DNA from 4 places in the Exiguobacterium sp. s192 genome. Region 1 is predicted to be linked to each of the others. Evidence: riboswitches for the same ligand, from Rfam matches in the RefSeq annotation. Region 1 holds a riboswitch; each other region holds the start of a gene.
What was found. A riboswitch is a leader RNA that binds a small molecule or an ion and turns the genes downstream of it on or off. The one in region 1 is predicted to bind S-adenosylmethionine.

Region 1 (4,973 bases):
AAGCAGCTGAAACATCTGTCCGACGCCGGACTGGATCGAGAGCGACCGGTCGAGCACACCTCGTTTTAACGGTTCAAATTTTTCCGGCGACGCGAACTCCTGCATCAAGGCGATGATATTATCGTGCTCCGTTACCGTGCCGTCAAAGTCACATAAAATCCGGATCGTCATTTCGTAATCCCCCAAGCATCGAGGGCGACACGTAATTCCTCGTGCCGGTGGGCGGCACTTGTCAGTGATTCACCGGCCAGTGCTGCGTCAAGTGCCTGGCGGAAAGCGATGACTCCGGCCGCAGCACCTTGCGGATGACCGTGGACACCGCCACCGGCATTGATGACGGAATCGACGCCGAAATCACGAACAAGCTGGGCGACGAGACCCGGGTGGATTCCGGCGGACGGGACCGGGAGAATCGTTTTGGTCTCACCGATTCGGGTCGCTTCGACGGCAATCCCGCGGGCCAAGTCTTTGGCGAGGGCGACATTTCCATACGGCGACGGGAACAGTGTCAAGTCGGCACCGGCAATCCGCGGCAACGTTCCGAGCAGGACCGGGGCGGCAATTCCGTACTCGGGACTGGCAATCAAGGCACCGCTCAACGCCGGATGATTAAAGATCGGGACCGGGATTTCCGGATCGGCTGCCAGTTCCCGCAAGACATCAAGCCCGTATGTAAACGTGTTGAGCAGGAGGGCTGTCGCTCCGGCTTCGACCAGTCGTTTCGCCTGTTCTTTCAAGCGGAAGACCGGACCACTCAACGTAATCGCATAAAGGGCCCGTTTACCTGTCCGTTCATAGTGCGCATCGAGGACTTCCCGTCCGATCCGCGCCCGGTCGAGTGCCGGTGTCAACGGATTGTCGTATAAGATTTCGTCATCCTTGACGAGATCAATCCCGCCGGCAAGCTGGGCTTCGAGTTGTTCCCGTAAAAAAACGAGGTCCCGTCCGATGACGCCTTTGAAGATGCTCATCAACAGGGGGCGGTCATGGACTTGGATCAATTGGCGGACGCCCTCGATGCCGAATTTAGCACCGGGGAAATCCGGTGTGAACGAAGCGGGAAGCTGGAGATCCGTCAGTTTGATTTGACCGTCGAGCGACAGCTTGCCGAAGACAGTCGTCAAAATCGCCGAAAAGTCCCGTGAGACGTTGTGTTCCGGATAACGGATTGTGACATACCCTTTTCCGTCGTGTTCTTCCGTATGGACGACTTGTCCTTTGAAGGATTCAAGCTGTTGTTGTTCCAAATGATTCAAATCGGTCCATGAGCCGACCGTCAGACCGAGGGCGATTTGCTCTGCCCGTTTTGGTAACTGATCGGTCACGCCGAGTTGGTAAGTTGCGGTAATGTACGCCATGATCGTCGTCTCTCCCTTGTTAAAAAATACAAAAATGGTCCCTCGTCAATGACAAGAGACCATGAAAAATTGCGCGTGGACTCTTATCTGTCAGCGTGTTAGCTGCAAGAATTAGCACCGTGCCAAGTGGTCGGTTGCTGCGACATCGTAGGGCTCGTCCCTCCGTCTGCTCTTGATAAGAATTGGATGAAATTGTGAAATCTAATTGCAATTTTCACATGAGATGACGGACTTGTCAAACTAAATTTTGAAAATTTATTTTTTTGAAAATACTTCTTCTATAGATGTCTCCGTTTTGAGCGGATTTCACTAAAATTTGGAATTGACAGAGGGTGGTCGGCGCACGTAGTATTCAAATCAACATCAAACCACACGACAACTACATATGACTCTTATCGTGAGTTGGCAGAGGGAATTGGCCCGAAGACGCCGCAGCAACCGACCATCCGGCACGGTGCTACATCCAACAGACATTCGTCTGAGAGATAAGAGGACGGAGTATTCTACTGCGCCTCTTTTCTTTGACGAAAAGGGGCGTTTTTTCGTGTGATCATCAAGGGGGAAATCAGAATGGGATATCAAGCATTTACAGTACAGGACGCCATCGAACGGGTCCGGACACTCGGTCTGATCGGCAACGAACCGGTGACGGCAGAAGAAATCGGTGACGGCAATTTAAATCTGGTCTTTCGGATTCATGCGGGGGACCAGCACCTGATTTTAAAACAAGCGTTACCGTATGCGAAGGTCGTCGGTGAAAGCTGGCCGCTGTCGCTCGAACGGGCATGGATCGAACAGTCCGCGTTAAAAGAATTCGCGAAAGTCGCGATTCCGTTTGTTCCGCGTGTGTATCATGCGAGCAAAGAAGAAGCCTTCACGGTGATGGAAGACTTGTCTCATCTGACAATCGTCCGGGCTGGATTGCTTGCGGGAGAGAAGTATCCGTTGCTCGCGGAACACATCGGTTCGTATTTGGCCCGGACACTGTTTTATACGTCGGATTTTGCCCTCGGACCGGTCGAGAAAAAACAGATCGCCCGTCAGTACTACAATCCGGATCTGTGCGACATCACGGAGAAACTGATTTTCACGGACCCGTTTTATGACGCGGAAACAAATGCGATTGAAGCAGGACTGGAAGCGGAAGTCGACCGGATCTGGAACGACGCGGAGCTGAAACGGGAAGTCGCGAAGCTCGAAACACTGTTCATCACGAAAGGTGATGCCTTGCTGCACGGCGACTTACATACAGGCAGCATCTTCGCCTCGGCGGAAGAAACCAAGGTCATCGATCCGGAGTTCGCGTTTTACGGTCCGTTTGGGTTTGATGTCGGTCAGTTCATCGCCCATCTGTTTTTTGCCGCTTATCCGGACTATGACCGGTTGCGCGAGGAACGGATCAAGGACATCGATACGTTTTGGCTGACGTTTGCGTCCACGTTCAAGGCGTTGTGGGAGCGGGAAGCGGTGGAGCCGTTCCGTTCAGCGGACGGTCTCGTCGAGGATGTCCTCAGTACGATTTTACAAGATGCGCTTGGATTTGCCGGATGCGAGTTGATTCGCCGGACGATCGGACTGGCACCGGTCGCGGACTTGGAACAGATTACCGATCCGACCGTTCGTCTCGAACGAAAACGTCATGCGTTACGCCTCGGTGCTGCGTTGATCAAACGCCGGACGGAATGCAAGACGTTTACGGATCTGCGGAACTTTGATGTAACGGAGGAACTCAGCCGATGAGTCAATTCGTTCAGAGCATCATCTATGAAAACGGGACAGTGACGATCTTGGACCAAACCCGTCTCCCGGAAGAAGAACGGTATGAAGTCATTCACGATTTGGCGCAGGCGATTGAAGCGATTAAACAACTGCGTGTCCGGGGGGCGCCGGCGATCAGTTTATTCGGTGGTTTCGTCCTCGTGCAGGAAGCGTTTCGGACAACAGGATCGCTTGACGAAGTGAAACAGGAACTGTTGACGGTGTCGGCCCAATTACTGGCCACACGGCCGACCGCCGTCAATTTGCGGAACGTGCTCGACGAACTGAATCAGCTCATCGTTTCGGCAACGACGCTTGCAGAACTGCCGAAACGTCTGGAACGAAAAGCGGTCGCGCTTTATGAAGCGGATGCCAAGACGTCACGGCAAATCGGCGTGCATGCTTTGGAGCTGTTTCAAGCGGATGACCGGGTGTTGACGATTTGTAATGCCGGATCGATTGCGACAGCGGCTTACGGGACGGCACTGGCCCCGTTTTATCTCGCCAAGGAGCAAGGCATCCCGTTATCCGTCTATGCGTCGGAAACACGGCCTTTGTTGCAGGGTGCGCGTTTGACGACATGGGAGTTGCAACGGGCAGGGATTGACGTCACCTTGATCACGGACAATATGGTCGCGCATACGATCAAGGAAAAACAGATCACCGCCATCATCGTTGGAGCGGACCGGATTACAAGGAACGGCGATACGGCCAATAAAATCGGGACGTTCCAGCTGGCGTTACTCGCACGTGCCTTCGGAATTCCATTTTACGTCGCCGCACCGCTGTCGACGTTTGACTTAACGAGTTTATCAGGCGACGAGATTGAGATCGAAGAACGGGCAGCGACGGAAGTGACGCAGTTTGCCGGACAGGTGACGGCGCCTGCGGGTGTACCGGTCTTTAATCCGGCGTTTGACGTGACACCGCACGAACTTATCACCGCCATCATCACGGAACTGGGCGTCATCGAACGACCGAGCGTGGAAACAATCGAACAGACGGTAGGACAACAGACCATTTAAACAGACAGGGGAGATCCAGATGAAAAAATTAGCATTTGCTGTACTTGCACCGGCGGTCTTACTGGCTGCTTGCGCCAATAGTGAAGCGACACCAACAAAAAAAATCAGCGGTGTACCGGAAAGTGTCCAAGGAGACGTCAAGATCGCCGTTATCCGCAATCTCGCGTCCGATGATCATACGAAACAATTTTTGGACGGTGCCCGGTCGGAAGGGGAAGCACTTGGTTTTAAGGTCAACACATTCATCTCCGAAGGCAATGACGTCAAGTTCAAGGAACTGGTGGCACAAGCCGTTCAGCAGGATTATGACGGACTGATCATCTCGCACGGAAAAGAAGATTATGCCTATGACATGATCAAACCGGCAATCGACAAAGGGATCAAGGTCGTGACGTTTGATACGGTGACGAAGAAAAAAGACCAGACGTTAAAAGGCATCACGGAGACGTTCCAAGATGATCACAAACTGGCGCAACTTTCACTCGATGAAGTGACAAAAGTGAAGGACGATAAGCCGGTCCGGGTCATCAAATTATGGTTTGGTCCGGGATTTGCACCGCTGGACCGCCGTCAGGAAATCTATAAGACGTATGAAGCCGACGGCAAAATCAAGACGCTTGAAACGGTTGGACCAACGAACTTCCAGGATGTCCAAGGCGATATTGCGACGAAGATGAACGCGATTCTCGCCAAATATCCGAAAGGAAGCATCGATGCCGTCTGGGGAGCGTGGGACGAAGTTGCCAAGGGCGCCTATAAATCCTTAAAAGATAACAAACGTCAGGAAATCCCGTTGATTTCAATCGATGTCTCGAACCAAGACATCAACTTG
Region 2 (4,973 bases), on a different contig from region 1:
TTGCCAAACGATCAATCTTCTCGAGATCATCCGCATCGAGTTGGAAATCAAAGACATCAAAGTTTTCCGCAATCCGTTCAGGCGTGACCGATTTCGGAAGAGCGACGATGCCGTTATCCAAATGCCAACGCAAGACGACTTGTGAAGGAGATTTACCGTGTTTTTCGGCAATTTCCTTAAAGTCATTGATTTCAAGGAATTTCCCTTGCATGAGCGGGCTCCACGCCTCGACTTGGATGCTGTGGTCCTGTAGATATTCATGCAGTTCATGTTGCGGAAGTTGCGGATGAAGTTCCACCTGGTTGATCATCGGTGTCATCAATCCTTCTTCAGCCAGTGTATCGAGGTGATGTTCCTTGAAGTTCGAAACACCAATCGCTTTGATTTTTCCAGCTTCGTAAAGCTCAACCATTGCTTTCCATGCTTCAATGTACCCTTCGACCGGCCAGTGAATCAAATAGAGGTCCAGATAATCGGTCTCTAATCGTTCGAGTGACTCAGCGAAAGCTTCTTTAGTGCGTCCGGCACGAATATCATCGTTCCATACTTTAGACGTTAAGAAGAGATCTTCACGGTTCACGCCGCTTTCTTTGATTCCTTTGGCGACACCACGTTCGTTTTTGTACACGGCAGCCGTATCAATATGACGGTAACCGACACGAATCGCTTCTGCGACGGCAGCCGGTGCTTCCGTCTCTTCGTCGACTTGCCAGACTCCGAATCCGATCTGTGGAATCGTGACACCATTTGAAAGTTTTGCGTATTGCATGTATATACTCCTCCTTCAATGAAACTAGAATATGGAATTGCTCGTTTAGTTTAGCATGAACTCAGAATCACGTCTGTTTAGACGCTCAAAGCAGGAGGTAAGCTGTTAGAGAGCGAACAAAGTGGGTATATCCATACATGAAGTGAGGTGTAAAATCATGGCACGATCCGTTAAAAACGTACCAAAAGGAGTGTGGGCCGGACTGGCGACGCTGTTAGGCGCTCAAGCGGCCTTCCTGTTCCTTGGCGCCCGTAAAACCGGGCGTAACCCGTGGGTATGGGGTGGCGCAGGGCTTGTTCAGTTCCCGCTTCCAGCCATCGCGTATTTCATTCTTAACCGTCAAGAACAGAAGAAAAAATAATCAAAAACAAGTCCGGTCGCGCTGCAGGCGGCCGGACTTGTTTGTTTTACGAAATATTTTCTTTGCGGACAGCAGTGTTTTTCCGGCGCGGGAATCCGAAAAGAATCGCAAGGGATCCGCACACGAATAATAAAAATGGATAAAACAGATACGGAATCAGTTCCGGAGAAGCCGTTTTCGTCAACTCCGCCGCAATCAGCAACTGGGCGCCGTATGGGATGATTCCTTGAACCCCACACGAGAAGATGTCGAGAATGCTGGCTGACTTCTTCCGGTCGATGTCATACGTATCCGCAATCTCCGCTGCGAGTGGTCCAGCCACGAGAATCGAAATCGTATTGTTTGCCGTCGCGAGGTTTGTCGCTCCGACAAGCGCAGCCATGCTGAACTCTGCGCCGCGGCGTTGCGTGATTTTTCGAGTCAATGTTTCTTTCAGGTAGGCGATACCGCCGTTAAAGGTGATCAGACTGACAAGACCACCCATCAGTAATGTCAAAATCGAAATTTCAGCCATGCCCATTAATCCTTCGGACATCGACAGCACGAATCCACTTAAACCGAAGCTGCCGTCGAGCATACCGATGATTCCTGTCAAGGCGGTTCCGCCGATCAAGACGAGGATGACGTTGACACCGAACAGGGCCAAGACGATGACGGACAGATACGGAATCAGTTTATAAAACTCGAAGGCCTTTGCGTCGACGACATCTCCGGTACCTGAAACGAATGCCAAAATGATGACGGTCAAAATTGCTGCCGGAAGCACAATCAGGAAGTTCGTTCGGAATTTATCACGCATATTGGTTTTTTGCGTGCGGACCGCTGCAATCGTCGTATCGGAGATAAACGACAAGTTGTCCCCGAACATCGCGCCCCCAACGACGGCGGCAGCCGCGATGGCGACATTGACACCGGTCGCTTCATGAATACCAAGTGCGATCGGGGCGAGCGCCGCAATCGTACCGGTCGAAGTCCCCATTGCCATCGAGATGAAGGCAGCGATGATGAACAATCCGCTCATTAAGAGAGACGGCGGTAAAAATGTCAGCGAAGCGTTGACGGTCGCTTCGATGGCGCCGATCGCATCCGCTGTTCCGGAAAACGCACCGGCGAGTAAGAAAATAAAGACCATGATCATGATGTCCGGATTTCCGGCACCCGTCGCAATCCGTTCCACGGTTTGATTGATACTGCCTTTGGTCGTCACGGCAGCAAAAATCAAGGCAATCAATGCGGCAATCAGAATCGGGAACTTATAAAAGTCGTCATAAAAGATGCCGGCACCGATAAAGAGGACCAAAAAGACAAGTAATGGTAGAAGGGCCCATTTGTTTGGTGTAATCGTCTCGTTCATAAAATCACTCCATTTCTGCATATACAAAAAAAGACTCCTTCGCAAGAAAGAAGGAGGTCTTTACTGAAAAAGACGCTCTTCTTATCTCTCAAGCCGTAGCTTGCTGGATTTGGCACAGTACGATTCAATCGTCCGCTGCCGAAACATCATTGGGCCAGTCCCTCCGTCTCTCGCGATAAAAAGAAGTCATTTAATTGTCTGAAATACGTTTTCTACCGTAACGTATCTTTTAATGCATGTCAACACTACTTCACTGCAGTGCTTTTTTGAGTGTCGTGACATTTTCATTCATCAAGTCAAAATAAGAAGCGTCTTGTTGTTCTTTTGTGACGGATTCCAAGTTATGAATCGTGATCGCTTCAGCTCCGATTTCTTGTTGGATGACCCGGGCGACTTTTGGGGAAACCGTCTCTTCAAACGCAATATATTTCAAATCGTGCAGCTTGGCTTCTTTGACGAGGGCAGCCAGTTCTTTTTGCGAAGGCTCGTCAGACGGTGAGATGCCGGCGATCGGCAGTTGAGAAAATCCGTAGCGTTCTGCTAAATACCCATAAGCGGCATGTGTCACGAGCAGTTCTTTTTTGGAGCCGTCAGCAACAGCTTGCTGTAAGTTTTGATCGAGCTCATCTGCCTGCGTATCAAATTCAGCCAGATTTTTTTCGAACGTCGCTTTTTTGTCCGGTACTTCTTTTGCCAGCGCCGTCGAAATCGATTGGGCCATCATTTTCGCATTGTTCGGATCAAGCCAGACGTGCGGATCGTACTTGCCATGATCGTGTCCTTCTTCTGCGTGCTCATCTTCTTCGTGCTCGTCTTCATGAGCATGTTCTTCGTCGTGTGCGTCTGCCTCTCCATGAACGTGTACCGTGGCACTCGCTTCAAGCAAATCGATGCCTTTACTTGTCTCGATGAACCGGACATCGTTTCCTTTGAGACTGGCTTTGATTTTTTCTGAATACGGCTCAAGCGTCGTTCCGGTCAAGAGGAACAGATCACCTTGTGCGATTTCTGTCAGTTGTTTAGAGGTCGGCTCATACGAATGGGGATCGGCACCGGGAGGAACGATCATCTTCACATCGACATCAGCGCCGCCGATTTCTTTGGCGATCGCCGCTGTGGCGAACGTTGATGTATAGACGTTGAGTTTTTGGTCGGCGGCATCTTGATTCGAACCTGAATCAGATGATCCGCAGGCAGCGAGGAAAGTGGCGCTCGCGAACGCGACCGTTAAAGCGGGAATTAACTTTTTCATATGTGTAAAACCTCCAAGAAGTATTAAAACGTAATTATTCCGATTTGAACCTTTTCACTATAACGAATCCAAAACAAAGCGTCAAGTACAAGAGCGGGAAGAAGTTCGACTTCTAAAAAAATGGGGTAAAAGACTAATAAGATTAAAAATCGTGAGTATGCCCGGAGGTGATGAGGTGAGACGGGAAACAGCATGGTTGATGGGAGGGGCTGCGCTTTTGACGACGGCTGCTGCCGGTGCGAGCATCTGGAACAATTACGGTGCTCTTTTACGGTGGACGGAACCGGCGCTTCCGCTTGCGGAAACCCAACTGGCTCCAAGGACCGTTTTGTATAAAACGGTCGGCGAGAAGGAGCTTAAACTGGATCTGTACTATCCGGTCGGTGAAGGACCGTTTCCGGTGGCCATTTATGCACATGGTGGAGCGTTTGTCAGAGGAAGCCGTGATGATCTCTTTTGTTTTACACCGATCGTGGAACGTTTTTTAGAGCTTGGCATCGCTGTTTGCAGTATCGATTACCGGTTGTTTGAAGACGGCAGTTACTTCCCGGATAATTTGGAAGACGTACGCGACGCCCTTTGTTTTTTAAATCAGGAAGCAGATAATCTGCGGATTGCACGGGGACGAATGGTCCTTTGGGGGGATTCGGCCGGTGCAGCGTTGATGTTGACGACCGCCTTGGCGCCGATGGAGTTCATCGGTGATCAGAAAGCGGAGCAACTCCCGCTGATCAGCGGCGTCATCGCCTTGTATCCACCAACGAACTTCTTATTATTCAAGTTCATCCAGACCTGGATTGCCCACATCAAATTTTATGGAGGAGGACGGGAAGAATGGCGTGCACTCATGACGCGTGTCTCACCCGCAACTCATTTGACCGCCGATTCACCGCCGATCATGCTGTTGCACGGAAAAAAAGATCCGATTGTTCCCTTTACGCAGGCGCTGCATTTCATTGAAAAAGGAGCCGATGTCGGGGCCGATGTCCGGTTGTTTTCGTTTCCGAACGGAACCCATTCATTGGCCAGTTTTGCGCAGACGGAAAACCCGCTCAAAATTGAACGGTTGCTCGACCGGATTGAAGCCTTCAGTTGCCAAGTCCTAGTCCTGCCACCTCGTGAGACTCTTCACTAAGTAAAGAAACATGATACAATCAGTCATATTTCTTTTTGAAGGAGACGAATGAGATGACAGAAATTTGTTTAGTGCGCCACGGTCAGACCGATTGGAATTTAA
Region 3 (4,973 bases), on a different contig from region 1:
TCCCGCGCCCGCATCTGCATCGATGACAGGACAGTCCCCGGTGATTCACCGGCTGCAACCCGTTCCGCGTATTGGTTCCGGAATGCGACGTCTTGATAGGCCTCCGGGTCAGAAAACCGGATCCCGGTCATGCCGATTTCTTCGCCTTGATAGATATACGGTATGCCGGGTAACGTGTGTAACATCAAACCAAGTAATTTCGCACTTTCGACCCGGTACCGTTCGCTTCCGAACCGTGTCACCTGACGTGTATGATCATGGTTGTTCAGAAACTGGGACGCGACCCCACGCGGATACAATGCGTCATACCACTGTTTTTGAATCTGCTTGAACCGCGGTAAATCCATCGTCTCCATGTCATCCGCTACTTCAAAGTGAAACAGCGTCCGTAATTCATTCCGGTCTTCCCCGACGTACAGCAAACCGTCTTCCGGACCGACGAACGGAATTTCTCCGACCGTAAATAAATCGGTCCCCGCAAGTACTTCGTCATGCATTTCTTGTAAAAAGGAATGGATGCCCGGTTGATTCCCGAGATAGGACAGATCAAAAGGATCGGCAACATCCGAAAACGAGGCACGTTTTTTAATCAGATTGATGACATCCATCCGGAATCCGTCGATGCCTTTGTCCGCCCACCATCGCATCATCGTATAGACGGCTTGTCGGACGGCTGGATGTTCCCAGTTCAAGTCCGGTTGCTCCGATGCAAACGAGTGGAAATAATACTGCTCGCGTGTCTCATCCCACGTCCACGGGCTCGGTGCGAAATAGGAGCGCCAGTTATTCGGAGGTGTTCTTTTTTCCCCATCCTGCCAAATGTACCAGTCCGCCTTCTCGCCCGTCTTGCCACGTCGCGACTCCTCGAACCAAGCGTGTTGATCACTCGTATGGTTGACAACGAGATCAAGAATCAATTTTAAGCCCCGCTCATGGGCTGCCGCAATCAATTCCTCCAAATCGGACAGCGTTCCCGCCTTTTCCATGATCGTGTAATAGTCGGAAATATCATATCCGTTATCGACATCGGGTGATGTATAACAGGGGTTTAACCAGATGACATCCACACCAAGCGACGCGATGTAATCCAACTTTTCGATCACACCCCGTAAATCCCCCATCCCGTCTCCGTTCGAGTCCTTAAAACTGCGCCAATACACTTGATAGACAACGGCTTCTTTCCACCAGGTTCGATTCATCCGATCATCTCCTTAGTTAACTAATCGTCTTCTTGTTCAGTGTATCAAAAACATGAAAGAGAGCGGCCGTTTTTCCCAATTATCAACAATTATGAAAAAACCCTTTTCTTTTGACTGAAAATTCGCTATCCTTGACGACAATACCTAACAAGGAGGAACACAGATGAAACATTTCGCCCCATCGATTGCGATTGATCGGCTGCCCGCTCCGGTCTTTGCTGAACTCGCTCAGCGGATTGGTGCCGTCAAAGCAGCCGGCCACGATGTCATCACGCTTGGTCAAGGAACGCCGGACCAAACCACGCCTGTACATATTTTGGACGCCTTAAAAGAGGCCATCAATGACGCCTCCAATCTGCAATATCCTCCGTTTCGCGGACATGATTTTCTCAAACAGGCCGTAGCCGATTTTTATCAGTCCGAATTCGGTGTGACGATTGATCCTGCTTCTGAGGTCGCCATTTTGCTCGGCAGTAAAGCCGGTATCGTCGCCTTGCCGCAAACAATCGTCAATCCGGGTGAAGGTGTCATTGTTCCCGATCCCGGTTACCCTGACTACCTGTCCGGCGCGGCATTAGCAGGTGCTTACCCGATCACATTACCGCTCCTTGCGGAAAATGCTTTTTTACCTGACTACACGTTACTCGATACGACGGATGTCGAACGGGCGCGGATGCTGTTCCTCAACTACCCGAGCAATCCGACCGGCGCGACGGCGACGGCGGAAGCCTTTGAACAGACGGTCGCTTTCGCTGACGCGAACGATATTTGTGTCGTCCATGACTTGGCATACGGCGGTATCAGTTTTGATGGTCCGACCCGAAGTTTCCTCCAGACCGCAGGAGCGAAAGACGTCGGAATCGAACTCTTTTCGTTATCCAAACGCTTCAACATGTCCGGCTTCCGCATCGCCTTTGCAATCGGGAACCCATCCGTCATCTCAAGTATTGAAACGTACCAGGAACACTTATACGTCAGTGCCTTCACACCCATCCAGCACGCAGCGACCGTCGCCCTCTCAAGCGACCAGACGTGTGTCCGTGAGCTGAGTGCGCTGTATGAAGCCCGTCGCGATGCCTTGTTCGGCAAATTACAAGACATCGGATGGGACGGACCGATCCCTGGTGGTTCGTTCTTCGTCTGGTTGCCGGTCCCGTCCGGCTTTACATCACAAAGCTTTACCGACCACTTGCTGGACGAGGCGCATGTCGCCGTCACACCGGGACATTTCTTCGGTGAATATGGCGAAGGCTACGTCCGGATCAGCTTGATTGCCGACGCCGAACGATTGGTCGAAGCCGCTGAACGAATTGGTCAGCTCAATCTGTTTCAGCAAGCCGTTGCGGAATAATTCTGAAAAAACGTTTGACAGATGGGAATGATTTCCGTTAAAGTAAATCCCAACAGCATATCTACTTATCGCGAGCGACCGAGGGATTAGGCCCAACGACGTCCGGCAACCACCTTTAAGGAACGGTGCCACATCCTACAGAATGTTTCATTCTGAGAGATAAGTTACGAAATCTTACACTTCGTCGCTTTTTTCTGGTTGCTCTTAACTGGAAAAAGGCGATTTTTTTGTATAGGGAGGAAACAACAGATGATTGAATTCAAAGGCATCACCAAGCGGTTTGTACGTGACCGAACACCGATTTTCGCCCTGCGTGACGTCAACTTAACGATTCAGCAAGGAGAAATTTTTGGCATCATCGGTGAATCCGGTGCCGGAAAAAGTACACTGCTGCGCTTGATCAACGGACTCGAAACACCGACCCAAGGAACGGTCAAAGTATCAGGTATCAAACTGTCCGATTTATCCAAAGGCAGCCTAAGAGAGTTGCGCCTGAAGATCGGAATGATCTTTCAACATTTCCAATTAATTCAATCGCGGAACGTTTCCGACAACATCGCGTTCGCCTTAAAAGCAGCCGGCGTCAAACGCAGTGATTTCCCAAGCCGGATCAAAGAACTCGTCGCCCTGGTCGGACTTGAAGGATTTGAGACGAATTTCCCGAGCCAACTCAGCGGCGGACAAAAACAACGGGTCGGGATTGCCCGCGCCCTTGCGAATAATCCGAGTGTCCTGTTATGTGACGAAGCAACATCAGCGCTCGATCCGGTCACGACCCTGCAAATTCTGGAATTGCTGAAGGACTTGAATGAACGGCTTGGTCTGACAATCATCCTGATCACTCACGAGATTGATGTCGTCAAACAGATTTGTCACCGCGTCGCGGTCATGGCTCACGGTGAAGTCGTCGAAGTCGCCAACACCTACGACATATTCAGTCAACCGACCCATGACGTCACAAAACATTACGTCGATACAGCACTCCAAATCGAGTTACCGGAACGGATACTTCGGACGACACCCGGAAAGATCATCCGCCTCCAATTCACGGGAGAAAAGACCGGTGAGAGTACGCTGTCAGAAGCAATCAAACAATTTGATATCTCGGTCAGCATCCTGCACGGCAAGGTCGATTATATTCAAAACGTCGCCTTCGGGGTGTTGATCGTCAGCCTGACCGGTCCAACACTTCATGTCAACCGAGCCCTCACTTGGCTTGAGGAGCAACTCCATACGCTTGAGGTGATTCAGGATGTGGCTTGACCGGATTCAAACGATGTTACCGGAGTTGGCAAAAGCCTTAGGCGAAACGGCCTTGATGGTCGGGATTTCCCTTGGTTTTGCCCTCGTCGTCGGGATTCCGCTGGGAATTCTTTTATTCATCACCGACCGTGGATTGTTTTTCCAAAACGTCTTCGTTCGCAGTATTTTGGACTTTTTCGTTAATATCGTTCGTTCGTTACCGTTCATCATCTTGCTTGTCGCGCTGATTCCACTGACACAATTGTTGCTCGACAATACGATCGGTCCGACGGCCGCTTCTGTCAGCTTAAGTGTTGCCGCTATTCCGTTCCTTGCCCGACTCGTCGAAACCTCACTCCGTGAGATTCCACCGGGCTTGATCGAAGCTGCTGAGGCGTGCGGCGCAACACCGTTTCGTATCATCATCAGCGCTCTGTTACCAGAAGCCCTTCCCGGGATCATCCAAGCGGTGACGTTGACGACAATCAGCCTGATCGGCTTTTCTGCCATGGCCGGCATCGTCGGCGGCGGTGGTGTCGGTGACCTCGCTATCCGCTTCGGTTATTACCGGTATGATAACGTCGTCATGATTGTGACAATCATCGTACTCGTCGTCATCGTCCAAAGTATTCAAGGACTCGGCAATCAACTCGCCCGTCGTGCTGATAAACGTTAAATCCAAAATAGAGACCACTAAGGGAGAGAATGACTATGAAAAAACGATATGCCTTTTTAGCAACAGGATTACTCGGAGCCGGGATTCTTGCCGGCTGTGGCGACAGCAGTGCGAAAGAAGAAACCAAGTCGATTAAGATCGGTGCGACGAGCGGTCCTTACAGTGACATGGTCAAAGAAGCGATTCAGCCTGGTCTTGAAAAGAAAGGCTACAAAGTCGAAATCGTTGAATTCAGCGATTACATCCAGCCGAACATCGCGCTCGGCAGCGGCGACATCGACGCGAACTTGTTCCAACACTCGATCTATCTGAAGACGTTCGCGAAGGAAAAGAATCTCGATCTTAAAGGGCTGATCACTGTTCCAACGGCACCGATGGGCTTATACAGTAAATCCTATAAGTCACTTGATGACGTCAAGACAGGCGCGGAAGTCGCAACACCAAACGATCCGACCAACCAAGCCCGCGCGCTAAACTTACTCGCTGAACAAGGCTGGATTGAGTT
Region 4 (4,973 bases), on a different contig from region 1:
GTGTCAACTGACTGTACTGCTCGACGAAATAAGCCGTTTCGCGGACAATCGTCTCTTGGTCATGGTCGAGTGTCGCAACATGATAGGAATCGAGCAGACAATAACTGCGTTTATCCGTCGCACCAATCGTCCGGTGCAGGTAATCCGAACAGGTTGGCGGAACGACATGATCTTCAGCAGAATATAAAATAAGCGTCGGAATTTGAATGGCGGGAAGGGTTGGGATGGTGTCGCGAATCAAGCGTAAAAGTTCGGACGCAGCGACCGCCGGCACGACATCATAGATGATTTCAAAAGCGGTTTGCTTGATATCGGGTGGGCTTTCCGGCAGATAAACCGGACAATCCGTAAACGATAACGCTTCGTAAGCGGGGACGGATAAAGCAGCATTGATTGTGATGATACCTGCGACCGGCAGACCTTCGGCAGCGAGTGCCAGTGCGAGCGTCGCACCCATCGATTGACCGACGATGAAGATCGATTCACACTGGCGGGACAGTTGAGCAAAGCCCTCGCGGACACTCTGTTTCCAATCTTCGGCCGTCGCCGTTTCGAAGTCACGTACATCTGTCCCGTGACCATGCAGACGGGGGGCATAGACTGAAAAACCGTGTTCTGCGAAGCGTTCTCCTACAGCCCGAACACTTTGCGGCGTCGCATTAAAGCCGTGACACAGCAAAATGCCGATTGATCCACGTTCCAAGAAAAAGGCTTCGGCGCCCGGTAAAACAGGATAACTCATACTCATCATCTCATCCTCCATTTCAAAATAAAAACCCGTTTGGCTTTGGACGGCAAACGAGTTTCTCGTGTGTATCATCCAAAGCGGTTGCTTTGCTGGTCGGAGCACCTTGCCAATCGCAGGTTGCCGTGGAGTCCTAGAGCCAGGTCTCTCGTCCACTCTTGATATAACATATAGGAATTGTCGGATTAATCATTGAGAAGATGATAGCACTGACAGAAAAGGATTGTCAAATGCTCCTTGACCGGCGACCGGAACTCTTCTATGATGAAGCCCAACCCGGGAAATCAATCGATATGGGTCATATGGTTTATTTTTGAAAATATGGTTGACCTTTAAAAGATCTTTCTGTAATGTAAAAATTAGTTTTACGACATAAGTTCGAACAGCAACAACACACATATGAATTTCATACCGCAACACTTATCCAGAGAGGTGGAGGGACTGGCCCTACGAAACCTCGGCAACAGACTCATTATGAGCACTGTGCCAATTCCATCAGACGATTGTCTGAGAGATGAGTCGAGTGGATTCTGCCTCTGTGCGGATCCAGGTCTCTTCTTGTTTCTTAAGAAGAGGCCTTTTTGTTTTTTAAAAGGGGGAAAAAGTGGTGATTACATTCAAAAATGTAAAAAAAATCTACCAGACCAACGAACAATCGATCGCTGCATTGGACGGTGTCGATCTCGAAATCCGAAAAGGTGAAATCTTTGGCGTGATCGGGTTCAGCGGGGCTGGAAAAAGTTCTTTATTACGGTGTGTCAATCTTCTTGAACGTCCGACATCCGGCAGCGTGACGGTCGACGGGCAAGAACTGACGACCCTTTCGGCAAAACAACTGCGGGAAGCGAAACAAAACATCGGGATGATCTTCCAACATTTCAACTTGCTTGATTCGAATACGGTCTTCGCGAATGTCGCAAAACCACTCGTCTTAAAAGGGATCAAAAAGGAGGAAGTCCACCGGCGTGTCACCGAGCTGCTGGCGTTCGTCGACTTAGCGGATAAAGCCGATCATTATCCGGATCAGTTATCGGGAGGGCAGAAACAACGTGTCGGAATAGCGCGGGCACTGGCAACCCAGCCGTCGGTTCTGTTGTGTGACGAAGCGACATCGGCGCTTGACCCGCAAACGACACAGCATATCCTGCGGTTACTGAAACAGATCAACGCGGAATATGGGATCACGATTTTACTGATTACACACGAGATGGGCGTCATCCGTGAGATTTGTGACCGGGTCGCAGTCATCGAGGCAGGCAAGTTGATTGAATCAGGTACCGTGTTCGACGTCTTCTCGAATCCCCAGACGGCGACAGCGAAAAACTTTGTCCGTTCCGTCATGCAAGATGAGATTCCGGCGTCAGTGCAACGGTTGATCAAACAACGGGATGCCGGACATCATGTCTATAAAATCAATTTCCTTGGGGCACACACCGGGCAACCGCTCTTGTCGCAAGTCGCCAAACGGTTTGATGTCGATGTCAACATCCTGCACGGCAGCATCACGGAACTGCAAAATATCCCGTTCGGCAGTCTGCTCGTCGAATTGATCGGTGAAACGGCGGAAATTGCGCGAGCCCTGCAATACATTGATCAGTCGGATGTCAAGGTCGAGGAGGTGCTGGCCGATGCTAGTTAACTACACGGACATCTGGACCGCTTTTCTGCAAACCTTGACGATGGTCGGATTGTCGCTACTCTTTTCGACGCTGATTGGTCTACCGCTCGGAATTCTGTTGGTCGTCACACGTAAGGGAGCGTTGCTCGAACAAGTACCGCTCTTCAACGTCTTAAGCAGCGTCGTCAATGTGTTTCGGTCGGTTCCGTTCATCATTCTGCTCGTCGCAATCATTCCGCTGACACGGTTGCTCGTCGGGTCGTCGATCGGAACGAAGGCAGCAATCGTCCCGCTGGTCTTTTATGCGGCACCGTACATTGCCCGATTGATTGAAAGTTCACTGCTCGAAGTCAGTACGGGCGTCTTGGAGGCGGCGGAAGCGATGGGCGCGACACCGTTGCAGACGATTTTCCGTTTCCTGTTGCCGGAAGCACTCAGCTCGCTTGTCCTGAACTTGACGATCGCGACGATTGGCTTGATCGGGGCGTCGGCAATGGCCGGGGCGATCGGTGGCGGAGGGCTCGGGGACTTGGCCATCACCTACGGCTACCAACGGTTTGATACGACCGTCATGATCATCACGGTCGGAATCCTCGTCATCCTGGTACAAGGCTTACAGACAACAGGTAACCTGCTGGCACGAAAAATTCGGAGGCACTAACAAAACATAGAGAAGATAAGGGAGAGATGAACGATGAAAAAAGGATTAGCGATTGGTGCAGCATTGACGACGGTATTATTTGCAGGGTGTGCGGCGTCCGGGGAGGACGACAAAAATACGGTCAAGCTCGGCGTCAGCGGCTCGGATACGCAAGTTTGGGAATACGTCGCGAAAAAAGCGGAAAAAGAGGGCATCACGATTGAACTCGTCAAGTTCTCCGATTACGTGCAACCGAACCTGGCACTCGCGGAAGGTGAAATCGATGCCAACTCGTTCCAGACGATTTCCTATTTCAATGCCTTTAAAAAAGAACATAACTTAAAACTGTCGCCGATTGCGACGACCGTCATCGCACCGATGGGAATCTATTCGGATAAAGTCAAGGATGTCAAAGATATCCCGGTCGGTGGAAAGATTGCCGTCCCGAACGAGGCGACGAACATGGGACGGGCACTGCTGTTGTTGCAGGAAGCGGGCTTAATCAAGTTGCCGGACGACTTTGATGGAAACGGAGCCGTCGACAAAATCGTCGAGAATCCGAAAAAGCTGAAGATTGTTCCAGTCGTCGCCGGACAGACGCCGCGTGTTCTGCCGGATGTATCCGCATCGATCATCAATAACGGAATCGCCGTGGATGCCGGCTTTAATCCGATCAAAGACTCGATTCTCCATGAAAATGAAACAGCGAAACCTTACATCAACATCATCGCTACACGAACGGAAGACAAAGACAAAAAGACGTTAAAGAAAATTGCTTCCCTGTACCAACAGGATGATGTCGCGGAATTCATCAAAAAAGAGTACAAAGGAAGCACGATTCCGACGTTCGTCCCACTCAGTGACATCGGCGAATAACTAAAAATCCAAAGGAGCGTGACCCAAATGAAGGTTCAGACAAAACGGGAAAACTTGATTCAAACGATTGAGCAGGATATCGAACAAAAACGCGAGTCGTATCTCGAGACGAGTCACCGGATTCATGCGACACCCGAGATTGGGAACGAGGAATATTTTGCTTCGCGTCATCATGCGGAACGCCTGACGGCAGAAGGGTTCACGGTTGAGCTCGGGGTCGCGGGACACGACACGGCGTTTTTGGCCCGGAAGACTTCGGATAAACCGGGGGCGACGGTTGCCTTCCTTGCCGAATACGATGCGTTGCCGGGGATTGGTCATGCCTGCGGTCATAACATCATCGGCACGACAAGTGTCGCAGCGGCGATCGCGCTTAGTAAAATCATCGATGAAGTCGGCGGCAGTGTCGTCGTGCTCGGAACACCGGCAGAGGAAGGTGGACCAAACGGCAGTGCGAAAGGCAGCTTCGTCAAACATGATCTCCTGACGGGGATCGATGCGGCACTGATGATTCATCCGTCCGGACAAACGCGGATTACCGGTTCCTCACTTGCCGTCGATCCACTCGATTTTGCCTTTACCGGCAAGCCGGCTCACGCGGCAGCGTCACCGGAAGAGGGCATCAATGCACTCGACGCCGTCATCCAACTCTTTAACGGCATCAATGCCTTACGCCAGCAATTACCGAGCGATGTCCGGATTCACGGCATCATCACGGATGGCGGTGATGCGCCGAACATCATCCCGGAATACGCCAAAGCGCGCTTCTTCATCCGGGCGACGACACGCGAACGGCTGAATGCCGTGACGAAGAAGGTCAAAGCCGTTGCCGAAGGGGCGGCGCTTGCGACCGGGGCGACGCTTGAGGTCATCGCATTCCAAAATGAGGTCGACAATCTCCTGTTCAACCGGACGTTTGACGAGATTTTCCGGGAAGAGGCGACTGCGCTTGGGGAAGACGTCAAGACGGATGAACGCCCGGGTCTTGGTTCGACCGACGCCGGCAATATCAGCCAGATCCTGCCGACGATCCATCCGTACATCAAGATCGGAGCGGACGATTTGGTCGCCCACACGGAAAGTTTCCGGGAAGC

Region 2: another riboswitch for S-adenosylmethionine. It lies ahead of KNP87_RS08695 (Na+/H+ antiporter NhaC family protein); the one in region 1 lies ahead of mtnK (S-methyl-5-thioribose kinase).
Region 3: another riboswitch for S-adenosylmethionine. It lies ahead of KNP87_RS13020 (methionine ABC transporter ATP-binding protein); the one in region 1 lies ahead of mtnK (S-methyl-5-thioribose kinase).
Region 4: another riboswitch for S-adenosylmethionine. It lies ahead of KNP87_RS11005 (methionine ABC transporter ATP-binding protein); the one in region 1 lies ahead of mtnK (S-methyl-5-thioribose kinase).

Annotation. Positions count from the first base shown of each region.
Region 1 is NZ_JACSMS010000019.1:14,112-19,084, reverse strand. It holds gene KNP87_RS16690 (2-hydroxy-3-keto-5-methylthiopentenyl-1-phosphate phosphatase) at 1-171, opposite strand, end outside; gene KNP87_RS16685 (2,3-diketo-5-methylthiopentyl-1-phosphate enolase) at 168-1,358, opposite strand; SAM riboswitch class I at 1,439-1,540, opposite strand; SAM riboswitch class I at 1,748-1,850, shown strand; gene mtnK (S-methyl-5-thioribose kinase) at 1,929-3,098, shown strand; gene mtnA (S-methyl-5-thioribose-1-phosphate isomerase) at 3,095-4,141, shown strand; gene KNP87_RS16670 (sugar ABC transporter substrate-binding protein) at 4,161-4,973, shown strand, end outside.
Region 2 is NZ_JACSMS010000004.1:13,592-18,564, reverse strand. It holds gene KNP87_RS08705 (aldo/keto reductase) at 1-769, opposite strand, end outside; gene KNP87_RS08700 (hypothetical protein) at 927-1,130, shown strand; gene KNP87_RS08695 (Na+/H+ antiporter NhaC family protein) at 1,177-2,484, opposite strand; SAM riboswitch class I at 2,563-2,666, opposite strand; gene KNP87_RS08690 (metal ABC transporter solute-binding protein, Zn/Mn family) at 2,735-3,736, opposite strand; gene KNP87_RS08685 (alpha/beta fold hydrolase) at 3,912-4,871, shown strand; gene KNP87_RS08680 (histidine phosphatase family protein) at 4,925-4,973, shown strand, end outside.
Region 3 is NZ_JACSMS010000008.1:93,345-98,317, forward strand. It holds gene KNP87_RS13010 (alpha-glucosidase) at 1-1,199, opposite strand, end outside; gene KNP87_RS13015 (aminotransferase class I/II-fold pyridoxal phosphate-dependent enzyme) at 1,363-2,550, shown strand; SAM riboswitch class I at 2,613-2,716, shown strand; gene KNP87_RS13020 (methionine ABC transporter ATP-binding protein) at 2,800-3,813, shown strand; gene KNP87_RS13025 (methionine ABC transporter permease) at 3,803-4,468, shown strand; gene KNP87_RS13030 (MetQ/NlpA family ABC transporter substrate-binding protein) at 4,504-4,973, shown strand, end outside.
Region 4 is NZ_JACSMS010000006.1:34,262-39,234, forward strand. It holds gene KNP87_RS11000 (alpha/beta hydrolase) at 1-748, opposite strand, end outside; SAM riboswitch class I at 811-913, opposite strand; SAM riboswitch class I at 1,163-1,266, shown strand; gene KNP87_RS11005 (methionine ABC transporter ATP-binding protein) at 1,353-2,384, shown strand; gene KNP87_RS11010 (methionine ABC transporter permease) at 2,374-3,024, shown strand; gene KNP87_RS11015 (MetQ/NlpA family ABC transporter substrate-binding protein) at 3,058-3,879, shown strand; gene KNP87_RS11020 (M20 family metallopeptidase) at 3,907-4,973, shown strand, end outside.